3 regions of the Candidatus Enterococcus dunnyi genome follow, and region 2 is predicted to be linked to each of the others. Evidence: predicted binding sites of a transcription regulator. Region 2 holds the regulator's gene; each other region holds the start of a gene.
What was found. The regulator LexA, encoded in region 2, represses DNA repair genes until DNA is damaged. The targets are predictions, from matches to a motif close to CNAACANNTGTTNG.
Positions count from the first base shown of each region.

Region 1 (4,293 bases), 750 kb from region 2:
TTTGTTTTGCGATCCAAGGTTTTGGTGAGCCATATTCGATAATACTAGAAACTTTTTCGCAGCCATGCTCTTTTGCTTGTTTTTTATATCCTTCGAGTGTTTGTTTTGCCATTTCAGTTGCCTGTTCAGCTAAAACACCATCAAAAGATGAAACAGATTGAAAAGCACGTGTATCGATCACATGAGCAAGTAGTAATTCTGCATCGTTTCTCATTGCGACGTTCATAGCCTTTTGAAAAGCTAGTTCTGCTTCTGTCGATCCATCTACGGCGACCATGATTTTACGATAATTTTGTAACATTTGACCACTCCTTTCGCTCCTGCACTTAATTACTGCAGATAAGCGGTGCTGTAAAAAAACAGCGAATATTTTTATGAGCAAGCAACAAGCACGCTGTATACTTCTCATAGTAGACAGTAGTAGTGAAACTAAAAAATGTATTTATCGGTCTCTATAGTTTAATTGTAAAGCAAAATCGTTAAAAAAGAAAATAAAAAAAGAAGAATCATCAAAGAATCTTCTTGGCAAGCATCACACTGAATACAGTTGAAATAACAAGTAATCCGAATATGTAAAATAAAGAAAAAAATGTCAAATTGACGACCCCTACTAAAAGACCAATGGCGGCCAGTATCAAATAGAATACGCCGAATTGATGTAGAAACTGTCTATTTTCGTCAGGATCATCGTTTGGCATCAAGGGCAAAAATACAGAGGATTTCTTTAATAAGAAAACACTGATGACTACGAGTAAAACAACAGATGCAAAGATAAGTAGGCGAATCACTATATAACCTCCATCAAAGAAAAAACAATTTGCACTAGAGCAAATTGTTCAACTAGCTAATAAAAAAGGAAAATCCGTCGATGCCGTTATTCGTCCTATAGTATTGAACCCGCAAACAAAGCAGGTGGGTTCCACGACTGACAGCTTCGAACTACCAAATGATAAGGCATGTTACCAGCTTAGGTACCAGAAGGATCCCAAGATATCAATAAAATGTTCGGTCAACACACAAAAAAGACAACGCGCACATCACAGATTTACCATCTTTATAATAGCACAACATGATTTAAACAGCAACGAGAGAGCTTGAATTTCAGCCTGTTTTATTTTGTTTTTTTACCGGCTTTTTTCCAGTCCAAGATCCGTTGGTACTGCTGATGTAAAGCCTGTTCGTACTTTCCTGTATCTATTGGTTCATAATAATGAGCATTTTTTATTTTGTCAGGCAAATATTGCTGATCGACCCAAGCATGTTCAAAATTGTGTGGGTATTTGTAGCCAAGCCCGCGTTGTAAATCTTTTGCACCAGAATAGTGACTATCCCGCAGATGGTCAGGAACTTCTCCTGCTTTTCCATCTCGTATATCTGCCAGTGCGGCATCGATCGCATTGATCCCTGAATTTGATTTAGGAGATAAACAAAGATCGATAACGACACTTGCCAAAGGGATCCGTGCTTCCGGAAAGCCTAGCTTTTCAGCTGCTTGAACTGCAGTGACTGTTCGTGCCGCCGCGGCCGGGTTACCAAGACCGATGTCTTCATAAGCGATGACCATTAAACGCCTGCAGATGATTGGTAAGTCACCAGCCTCAACTAAGCGGGCCAAATAATGGAGAGCAGCATCGACATCACTGCCGCGAATCGATTTTTGAAAAGCGGAAATAACATCATAATGTGCGTCACCATCTTTATCATGAGTCAGAGCTTTTCTTTGAACACATTCTTCTATGATCGAAAGAGTGATATCGATTTTTTTGTCCTTTGTTTCAGGTGTCGATTTTACAGCAAGCTCTAAGCCATTTAAAGCACTGCGCAGGTCGCCGTTAGTAGCACGAGATAGATGCTGAAGGGCTTTGTCTTCTAACAGCACAGGATAATCTCCTAAACCGCGCTCTTTATCAGTTAAAGCATCGTTGATTGCCTTTTGAATATCTGTTTCGTTTAAAGGCTTGACTTCAAAAATTTGTGTTCTGCTTCTGATCGCCGGATTGATCGTAATATAAGGATTTTCAGTTGTTGCGCCGATCATGATGATACGACCGTTTTCTAAATGGGGCAATAAGAAATCTTGTTTTGTTTTATCTAAGCGATGTACTTCATCTAAAAGTAAAATCACAGTGCCGCTCATTTTTGCTTCTTCTGCGACGATCTGTAAGTCTTTTTTTGTATCTGTTGCGGCATTCAACATGCGAAAGGCATAGTTTGTAGAGCCGGCGATAGCACTAGCGATACTTGTTTTTCCGGTTCCAGGAGGACCATACAAAATCATTGATGATAGCATTTTTGCTTCAACCATTCTACGAATGATTTTTCCAGGACCGACAAGATGTTCTTGTCCTACAACTTCATCTAAGTTGCGCGGACGCATACGATAAGCTAAAGGCTGCTGCATCGTTGAACCTCCTTTTTTGTTCTATGATTACTATTATACCATAAAGAACGTATGTTTGTTATCGGCTGGAATTCAGATGATTTATAGAGAGAAATTATTGATTTATCACACGAATTGTTCGTTGTTCAATGGATAATGACAGCTATTTCGTGTATGATAGAAAGTGGTGAAAAATAATGAATGAAACGATCCATTTTTTTAATACAAAAACAACAGAAGAGATCGCTCAGTTTTTATTGGGCATGTATTTAGAGCATAAAACAGAAGCAGGTACACTAGCCGGCTATATTGTGGATACAGAGGCTTATTTGGGGCCTGATGACGAAGCAGCCCACAGCTTTGGGCTACGAAAAACACCTAGATTAAGGGCGATGTATGAGAAACCAGGAACAATCTATTTATATACGATGCACACCCATTTGATCTTGAATATGGTCACAAAAGATAAAGGCATACCGCAAGGAGTCATGATCCGGGCGATCGAACCTGTCGAAGGGCTTGAACTAATGGAAGCGAATCGTAATGGTAGAAAAGGTGCAGAGCTATCAAATGGTCCAGGAAAATTAGTCAGTGCCTTAGGTATTACCAAAGATTCATATGGACAATCGATCTTTGACAGTACACTTCGGATCGTTCCTGAAAAAAGAAAACAGCCGAAAAAAATTATGGCCCTTCCTAGAATAGGCATTCCCAATAAAGGAATTTGGACAGAATTACCTTTGAGATATGTAGTTTCTGGAAATCCTTATATCTCTAAACAAAAAAGAAGTGATATCGATCAAAAAACGTTTGGCTGGAAGGAAGAAATAGAATGAAAAAACCAACAATATTGACTTATTTGGATCAACAATTAACAAAGAAAATCACAGAATATGATGTAGCTCTTGATTGGAATACTAAAAATCATTCAATCGAAGTCGTTTTTCGTTTATTTGCTGAAAATAGTGCACATGAACAAATCGATGATGCTTCAGGAACCTTGTCAGAAGAGGAGATCATTGAATTTGAAGATGGTATTTTATTATTTAATCCTGAAAAGAGCGTAGTGGATGAAGAAGATTATCTAGCTGTGATTCCATATGAAGGAAAAAAAGGAATCAAGCAATCTATTTTAGATGGTCTTGTTGATTACTTAAATGAAGTCTTAAACGAAGGTCAAAGTGACTTATTAGATTTTTTGACAGATGAAGAACAAGAGATTTTTGAATTGAAATGGTCTGAGACAGCATTTAATGAAGCAGTACAAAACTATCAAACAGCTGATGGCGATACATATATCGCTTATCCAAGCTATTAAAGAGGTGTGTTTATGAAATGGACGGAAGTAAAAGTAGAAACAGCTAGTGAAGCAGTAGAGGCAATCTCAAATATCATGATGGAAGCTGGTGCAAGCGGCGTAGCGATCGAAGATGCATTGGATGTTGAAAACTTTCAAAGCGATTTGTATGGTGAACTCTTAGATAAAGAACAGTTTACGCATATCAAAGAGGGTGCTTTAGTAATGGCTTACTTTCCTGAAACAACTTTTTTACCAGAAATTTTGCCCTTTATCAAAGAAAGTATCGCACGCTTACCAGAATTTGGCTTGAGTATCGGCAAGAATGAAATGCTGATCAGCGAGGTAGCAGAAAGCGACTGGGCTACAGCGTGGAAAAAATATTATCATCCTGTACGTGTGACTCGTTTTCTAACAATCGTCCCAAGTTGGGAAAAATACGAGACAACAGATACTGCAGAAAAGATCATCACGTTAGATCCTGGAATGGCTTTTGGAACAGGGACCCATCCAACCACTCGTTTGACTTTGCAAGCATTGGAAACAGTTTTGCGTGGTGGAGAGACAGTGCTTGATGTAGGGACAGGCTCTGGAGTATTAAGTATTGCTAGTAAGT
Region 1 covers NZ_CP147246.1:1,004,094-1,008,386, reverse strand. The annotation lists gene A5889_RS04775 (universal stress protein) at 1-301, opposite strand, end outside; gene A5889_RS04770 (hypothetical protein) at 510-788, opposite strand; RNA gene ssrS (6S RNA) at 856-1,049, opposite strand; gene A5889_RS04760 (replication-associated recombination protein A) at 1,112-2,401, opposite strand; partial or broken gene A5889_RS04755 (DNA-3-methyladenine glycosylase) at 2,578-3,277, shown strand; gene A5889_RS04750 (DUF3013 family protein) at 3,213-3,698, shown strand; gene prmA (50S ribosomal protein L11 methyltransferase) at 3,711-4,293, shown strand, end outside.
Region 1: the regulator LexA is predicted to act here: its motif matches at 2,446-2,459, upstream of A5889_RS04760 (replication-associated recombination protein A).

Region 2 (4,293 bases):
TGTTTGAGGCCGATAAATCAGCAGATCCGCCCCAGAAGCTAGGAATAGCTTTAGATAGAGCTTGAATCGTTTCTTTACTAGTCACACGGCTTGCTGCACTAGTTCCAACTTCATAACTTGGCAACTCACTATCCCAATTTTCAGGAAGTTCATCTGCAAAAGCTTGTTTGAATTGTTTTGCTAGTTCAGGATGTTCTTTTGTATAGTTCTCAAACATTGCATTCCATTTGTTCTCAGCCTTTTCGCCTTCATCAACTACTGTTTCTTTGAAACGTGCTGCAACTTCATCTGGAACTGTAAAATCTGGATAATCCCAGCCGTACACTGCTTTCGCTGCAGTAATACCTTCTGCTCCCAGGGGTGCTCCATGAACAGCTGACGTTCCTTCTTTAGGTGAGCCAAATCCAATCACTGTTTTCACTTCGATCAATGTGGGTTTGTCAGTCTCAGCTTTGGCTGCTTCGATTGCTTTTGAAATAGCTTCTAGGTCATTTCCATCTTTTACGAGGATATGCTGCCAGCCATAAGCTTCATAGCGTGCACCGACATTTTCAGTGAATGCTTTAGACGTTGGACCATCTAATGAAATATCATTTGAATCATATAACACGATCAATTTACCGAGTTTCATATGACCAGCCATTGAACTTGCTTCTTGAGAAACACCTTCCATCAAGTCACCATCACCGCAAAGTGCATAAGTGTAGTGATCGATCACAGGGAAGCTGTCACGATTATAAACTGCAGCAGTATGTGCTTCAGCCATTGCCATTCCTACAGCCATCGCAATACCTTGACCTAATGGACCAGTCGTTGCTTCAACACCATCTGTGTGATGGACTTCAGGGTGACCAGGAGTTAGGCTTTCCCATTGACGGAACCCTTTCAAATCATCGATAGAAAGGTTATAGCCTGCTAAATGAAGCAAACTATATAACATCGCCGAACCATGACCAGCAGAAAGAATGAACCGGTCTCTGTCAGCCCAGTTTCTTGAAGTTTTAGGATTTACTTTTAAATGTTTTGTCCAAAGTGCATAGGCCATAGGTGCTGCCCCCATTGGTAATCCAGGATGACCTGAATTAGCTTTTTGGATCGCTTCGATACTTAAGGTACGAATGGTATTGACGCCTAATTGATCAGTGTTGTCGAACAAAAAAATCATCTCCTATTTAGGTTTTTTTTACCTTTATTAAATCCATTTTAGCGTATTTCTTTTATGAAAGCAATTACTTTCAGTAAAAAAAACTGAAATTATTTTCTATTATGCAGCCCTTTTTGTTTTTGGATTTTCTTCAATTTATCTGGGGTCACATCTTTTCCTTCTGGGTCTACAACTTTCATTCCTTCGATATGATGACGCATACCGCTGCGGAATGTAGCCAAATATTCTTGTCTAAGTTGATTTTGTTCTTCTTTTTCAATTTCTGATAATCCGCTTTCTTTCGCTTTTTTAGCAAGCTCGTTGATACGGTTCATTTTTTCTGCTGATAGCATTCATTGTCCTCCTTTAATAAAAGGTCATCAAAATTAAGATAGTAATTACATAAGAAATAAGAGTTTACTTTCCATGTCTATCTTATAAGATGTGCTATAAAAATACAACTATATTCTAGATAAAACCATGTTCTCGCCCCTTTTTTCACATTTAATAATACTTTCAACAAAAAACACGAACGCTTGTTTGATTCCTAAAGAATTCTATGGTACACTAAATTTATAAATTGAAAGAAGGTGCGGGTTTTGGTGAAACGTACAGATACAAGACAAGTCGAAGTATTAAAATATATATATGAGCAAGTCGAACTTAAAGGATACCCCCCAACCGTTCGAGAAATCGGAAAAGCAGTAGATCTTTCTTCTACCTCTACCGTTCATGGACATTTAGCACGTTTAGAGAAAAAAGGATTGATCCAACGAGATCCAACAAAGCCTAGAGCAATCGAGTTGACTGCTGAAGGCTTAGAAAAAATCGGCATCAAGCCATCCGTCATTCCTATGTTAGGAGTAGTTACCGCCGGTGAACCAATTCTGGCTGTTGAAGAGGCATCTGACTTTTTCCCATTGCCTCCTGATTTACAATCCGAAGAAAATTCCCTATTCATGTTGACGATCCGCGGAGAAAGTATGATCAATGCGGGAATACTAGACGGCGATCAAGTCATCGTTCGTAAACAAAGTGCTGCAGCAAATGGGGACATCGTTATTGCGATGACGGATGAAGATGAAGCGACATGCAAACGGTTCTTTAAGGAAACAGACCATATTCGCCTACAACCTGAAAATGACGCATTAGAACCAATTATTCTGCCTAATGTCAGTATCCTTGGTAAAGTTGTTGGTTTATATCGCAATCATATTTAATAAAAAAGTTAGCAGATCTTTTTATAAGATCTGCTAACTTTTTCTAATTTTCCTGCTCTGGGCAGACTTTCCTTTGATATGTTTCAAATTGATAAGGATAGTGATTCTGCTCGTCCTGCTCACCTGGGCTAAGATTGATCAATGTCCAATCTTCCCAAGAAACTTCTGGAAATACTGAATCTCCATCAAAAGTATGGTTGATCACTGTACGATATAAAACGTCACAGTACGGCAAAAATTCTTCGTAGACTGCGGAACCTCCAGCAATAAACGTAATTCCTGAAAATTCTTGGGCGTAGGCCAATACTTCGTCTATATCATGAACAACAATAACACCAGAAGCCTGATAGTCTTTGTCCCTAGTCATAACGATCGTTTGGCGATTAGGCAGCGGACGACCTCCCATCCCTTCAAAAGTTTTTCTTCCCATGACGATTGTATTATCCTCCGTCATTTGCTTAAAAAATTTTAGATCATTCGGCAGATGCCATGGTAATCGATTGTTCTTTCCGATCGTTCCCTGTTCATCTTGTGCCCAGATAGCTGCTAACATAAGGTGCTCCTTTCAAATCTTAGACGGCGATAGGTGCTTTGATTGCTGGATGAGGATCGTATCCTTCAATCACGATATCTTCCATTTCAAAATCAAAAACAGATTCTTTCTCTTGGTTTAATTTAAGTGTAGGAAATGAACGAAGCTCTCTCGAAAGCTGCTGTTTCATTTGATCAACATGATTTGTATACAAATGCGCATCACCTAGTGTATGAACGAAATCCCCAACTTCTAAGCCAGTTTCATGAGCAATCAAATGAGTCAATAACGCATAACTAGCAATATTAAATGGTACTCCTAGAAAAACATCCCCGCTACGTTGATATAATTGACAGCTTAATTTACCATCATTCACATAAAATTGAAACATGGTATGACAGGGTGGTAAAGCCATTGACGGTACATCTTCTGGATTCCAAGCAGAAACGATCAATCGACGAGAATCCGGTGTTGTTTTGATCATCTCAATGACATTTTTCAATTGATCGATAAATCCACCATCTTTTGTTTCCCAATGCCGCCACTGTGCGCCATAAATATTACCAAGTTCTCCATACTTAGCTGCAAATCCGTCGTCTGATACGATCTTTTCACAAAACGCTTTATGTTCAGCCTCATAGCTTATTTTGAATGCGTCATCCACTAAAACTCTACGACCAAAATCAGTCATATCCGGCCCTTGATAGTCTTCACTTTTGATGTATCGCTCAAAAGCCCATTCGTCCCAAATATGATTATTGTGCTCCAATAAGTAACGGATATTCGTGTCTCCTTTTAAAAACCACAACAACTCACTTTTGATCAAGCCAAAAGGAACTCGTTTTGTCGTAAGCAATGGAAACCCTTGGGATAAATCAAAACGCATTTGATGACCAAAAATACTTTTGGTTCCAGTTCCAGTCCGGTCTTCTTTTACATGACCCTCTTCTAAAATTTTACGGCCCAGCGCTAAGTATGCTTCTTCCATCGTTATTGCCTCCTAATTTTCTGCAAATTCACTCAAATATTCCCAACGTTCCAATTTTTCTTCCAATTGTTGTTCAACAGACGTCAATTCTGCCTGCAACTGCTGAAGCTTTGTGAAATCATCTCCTTGGTGATTCATCTCTTCTCCAAGTTGAGCTGAACGATTTTCTAGTTCACTGATTTCAGTTTCAATTGTAGCCCATTCTTTTTGTTCCATATAGGTCAATTTTACTTTTTCTTTTTTTTCGGTCACTTGAACTTGTTTCGGCTCAGATTTAACTGTTTTTTTAGCAGATTCCTTATTTTGTGTCAAGTAATCACTCATCGAACCAAAATACGTACTTATCTGCCCTTCTCCTTCAAAGACAAGTAGTTTTTCCATTGTTTTATCAAGAAAATAGCGGTCATGT
Region 2 covers NZ_CP147246.1:256,974-261,266, reverse strand. The annotation lists gene tkt (transketolase) at 1-1,156, opposite strand, end outside; gene A5889_RS01240 (DUF896 family protein) at 1,255-1,497, opposite strand; gene lexA (transcriptional repressor LexA) at 1,744-2,364, shown strand; gene A5889_RS01230 (dihydrofolate reductase) at 2,408-2,917, opposite strand; gene A5889_RS01225 (thymidylate synthase) at 2,937-3,884, opposite strand; gene A5889_RS01220 (ABC-F family ATP-binding cassette domain-containing protein) at 3,897-4,293, opposite strand, start outside.

Region 3 (4,293 bases), 1.5 Mb from region 2:
CTTAAAGGTGTAAGTAGCAATGGTACAGGAATTTACGCGTACCGTGATATCTATGCATGGAAAGGTGCTACAGTTATCGGTGAAGGGAAAGTTGCTGGAGCTCGTTCAATCATTGCACATATTCAAGCAGAAGATGCAGGGAGCTCAATCACAGGTATTTCTCACGATATCAATAGTTCTTTATCTGCTTTACATGCAGACAAACAAATGCTGCGCGCATATAATGGAGCTGTAGTTCGTGAAGAGTACAAAGAAGCAAATCTAATCATTACGGATGATGTTCCTCTTAATCTAACTTCTAATTACAAAACAGTGGCTAGAAACATGAAGAATATGGCTAACTATAACTGGTCATCTGATCCGGAAAGTGTCTATTTCGCAAATGGTGGACTTTTAGGGGATATTGACAAATCTTTCGAAAATGCAACCGTAAAAGCAACTCGGACAAATCCTAGCGTTTGCGTTGAAAAAAATGAAGTATCACAACTGAAGAAAAATGGTACTCATGAAGTTATTTTCTCTGGAGCAACTTCTCAATATATCGTTCCTGTAATTGCCCGTCACTATGTATACGACGACAATACAAAAGACTATGTTTTATATCAAGAAGTCGTTCACCCAACTGAGGTTGGTTCTTTAGTTAAAGTTGACGATCTAAAAATCGATTTCCCTGGAGCTGAATCTGATTATATGGGTGCAGACAGAACTGATTTTGTTGCTTACAAAGATGGTACTCCATTAGTGATCAACTACAAATATATCGTAGAATTCTAAAAAAATAGACAAAAAATGAGACACATAGAATTGCTTCAATGACAATTCTATGTGTCTTATTTTTTACTAATTTATTCTGAATAATAAGAGTCATAGCCAAAATGTTCATACGCCAGTGGTGTGGCAATACGTCCTCTTGGCGTTCTTTTGATAAATCCTTTTTGTATCAGATAGGGTTCGTACATATCTTCGACTGTTTCAGTTTCTTCACTGATATTGACTGCGATCGTACTTAATCCCACTGGTCCGCCGCCATACAATTCAATCATCGTTTTCAGCAACTTTTGATCGACATAATCCAATCCTTCATGATCCACCTGCAAAAGGGTCAGTGCTTGATCGGCAATCATTCGATCGATCACACCATTTGACTGCACCTGAGCAAAATCACGAACACGTTTCAACAAACGGTTAGCAATTCTAGGCGTGCCGCGAGAACGTCGAGCAATTTCAAAGGCGCCTTCTTCAACGATTTCTGTCTGAAAAATGTCGGCTGAACGTTGAACGATTTCTTTCAAATCTTTCGTCTCGTAATACTCCATATGTGAAATGATTCCAAAACGGTCTCTAAGTGGTGCCGAGAGCATTCCTGCTCGAGTTGTCGCACCGATCAATGTAAACGGCGGTAAAGGAAAATGAACGGGATGAGCAGTCGTTCCCTGTCCAACCATGATATCCACATAAAAATCTTCCATTGCTGAATATAGCATTTCCTCTACTAAACGAGGCAGTCGATGGATTTCATCAATAAATAACACATCTCCGGGCTCCAGCTCGTTCAAGATAGCCACTAAATCGCCTGCTCGTTCGATCGCAGGCCCGCTAGTTGTACGGATATTGACATTCATTTCATTGGCGATGACCATTGCCATTGTTGTCTTCCCCAAACCAGGAGGGCCATATAAAAGGGTATGATCCAAAGCTTCCTCACGTGTTCGAGCGGCTTCGATATAAATCGTCAACTCTTGTTTTACTTTATCCTGACCGATATATTGTTCGAGAAATTGCGGACGTAGTGATTTTTCCAGTGACTCTTCACCTTCGCTGCTTTGCGCTGAAAGTAATCTCTCATCTTCAGTCATAGCTCTTCCTCCTTAACGCTTCATCATCAATTTCAATGCATTACGTAAATATTCATCTGTTGGCTGAACGCCTAAACCTTCTAAACTTGGTGTGATTCGTTTGATTTCTTTTTCACTGTAGCCTAAAGCACTAAGCGCTTCTAATGCTTCTGTCAATGCCTGATTATTCGAAGATGCTTGTGGTGTCTGCGCCATCGCTTCAACCGCTGCGTCTGATGTCTCTAATTCACCGAGTTTGCCTTTTAGATCCAGCACCATTTGCTGAGCAGTCTTTTTCCCTACTCCTGGGAATTTCGTCAAATATTTCGCGTCTTCACTTTCGATCGCATTGATCAAACCGCCATGATCTTCAGATGCCATGATCGCCAGCGCACTTTTGGGACCAATCCCTGAAACACTGATTAACTTCAAAAAGAGCTGTTTCTCATCTAGATCACTAAAGCCATATAACGTATGGGCATCTTCACGAATGACTTGATGAACATAGATCTTGATCTCCAGTTCTGTCTTTCCTGAATAGCGGTAAGGATTGCCTACTGAGATTTGATAGCCGATGCCGTTTGTTTCTACAACAATATAATAAGGACTGATAAAGGTCACTTTACCAAGGATATATTCGTACATAATTTCACCTTTCTAAGCGATACTGTTCCAACATTTTATTCAGCATATTTTTGTGCTGACACGCACATACGTTTCCATTTTAACACAAGTTAGAGAAAAGAAGTAGCATCAAAAATACGCTTATTCTGAGCAAAATAGGCTAGCCTGTAAGATTGACCTTAAGGCTAGCCTATTTTTTCTATGATTATTCAGAAATATACGTCCATTTATAATCGTAAGTTGCGCCAGCACCATGTGCAACGACACCTTTGACTTTTGAGTTCCGTAGGTGAGCTTCCGCTTTTTGATAAACTGGAGCAACACCCATTTCATCAAGGATCAGCTTTTCAGCCTGAACCATGTCATCCCAACGTTTTTCAGGATCTGCAGCATTCTTTTTACCAGAATCCTGTACTAAAGTATCATATTCTTTATTTGAGTAACGGCCTCTATTATACGCGCCACCAGTTACAAATAAATCAGTGAAACTGCTTGGGTCTGCATAATCAGCACCCCAACCGCCCATGATCACTTCGAAATCACCGTTTTTACCACGATCTAAACGAACGGTAAATGGTACATTGGTCACTGTTACATCTACACCGTCAAGGTTTTCTTTCACAGCACCCTGAATATATTCTAAGATTTTCTTCGTCGAGTCTGTATCATCTCCGACAATATCGAATTTGAATGAATCGATGCCCAGTTCTTTTTTCGCTGCTTCCCAGTATTTTTTCGCTTGTTCTTTGTCGGATTTCAAGATTCCTTTGTTTTCTTCTGCGAAATCTTTATTGTCTTTTGGCGAGAACGACATTCCTTCCGGCACTAACCCTGTTGAAGCAATAGACCCATCACCTAAAATTCGGTCAACAACAGCATCACGATCGATAGAGTAAGAAATTGCTTTTCTTAAGTTCTCATTATGGTAAGGAGAATCTGCATCCCTTTGGTTAAATTCCAAGTAAGAAGTACGGGCTTCTTTTTGGATGACTAATTGTGGATCATCTGCCATTTGCTGAGCCAGTTCACCACTTAAAATAACGTCATCTGTCTGACCATCTTGGAATAAGTTTAGAGAGGTTGGTGCTTCTTTGACCACTTTCACTTCGATTTTATCTAATTGTACAGTGTCTTTATCCCAATATTGATCATTTTTTGTATATGACCATTCTGTATCTGTTCCTGGACCATCAAAATCAGTCAATGTGAATGGACCATTGTAAACAGATGCTTCACTCTTCGTTGCATAGTCTTTCCCTTGTTCTTCCACTACTTTTTTATTTTGCGGGAAGAACGATGGAAATGCTAATAAGTAATCGAAATAAGGTGTTGTCTGCTCCAATGTTACTTCTAATTCATGATCGCCATTCGCTTTGATCCCAAGCTCATCAAGCCCTTTTTTACCTGCTGAGACATCTGCCCCGTTCTTCACTAATTCAAACATGTAGGCATATTCTGCTGCAGTTTTAGGATCTGCTGTACGTTGCCAGCCATACACATAGTCTGCTGCCACTACAGGATCTCCATTAGACCATTTAGCATCTTCTCTAAGTTTGAATTTATATGTCAGTCCGTCCTCACTTTTTTCAGCCATTTCAATAGCACCAGCCGGCTGAGGTTTGCTGTTCTCATCTAGACGATATAACCCTTCATAAACGTTGTTTAACGCCGAAAAGCTAATTGTATTCGTTGCGACTGATAAATCAGCACTTGGCATTTCTTGTTGCACAACTACTCTAAAAAGCTGTTCCCCACTAGCTTTTTTCCCTCCAGTACTGCTACCTGTCGAATCGGTTTTTCCTCCGCCTCCACATGCTGCTAAAGCAAGTGTCGA
Region 3 covers NZ_CP147246.1:1,760,635-1,764,927, forward strand. The annotation lists gene A5889_RS08245 (hypothetical protein) at 1-774, shown strand, start outside; gene ruvB (Holliday junction branch migration DNA helicase RuvB) at 846-1,856, opposite strand; gene ruvA (Holliday junction branch migration protein RuvA) at 1,869-2,480, opposite strand; gene A5889_RS08260 (peptide ABC transporter substrate-binding protein) at 2,665-4,293, opposite strand, start outside.
Region 3: the regulator LexA is predicted to act here: its motif matches at 2,542-2,555, upstream of ruvA (Holliday junction branch migration protein RuvA).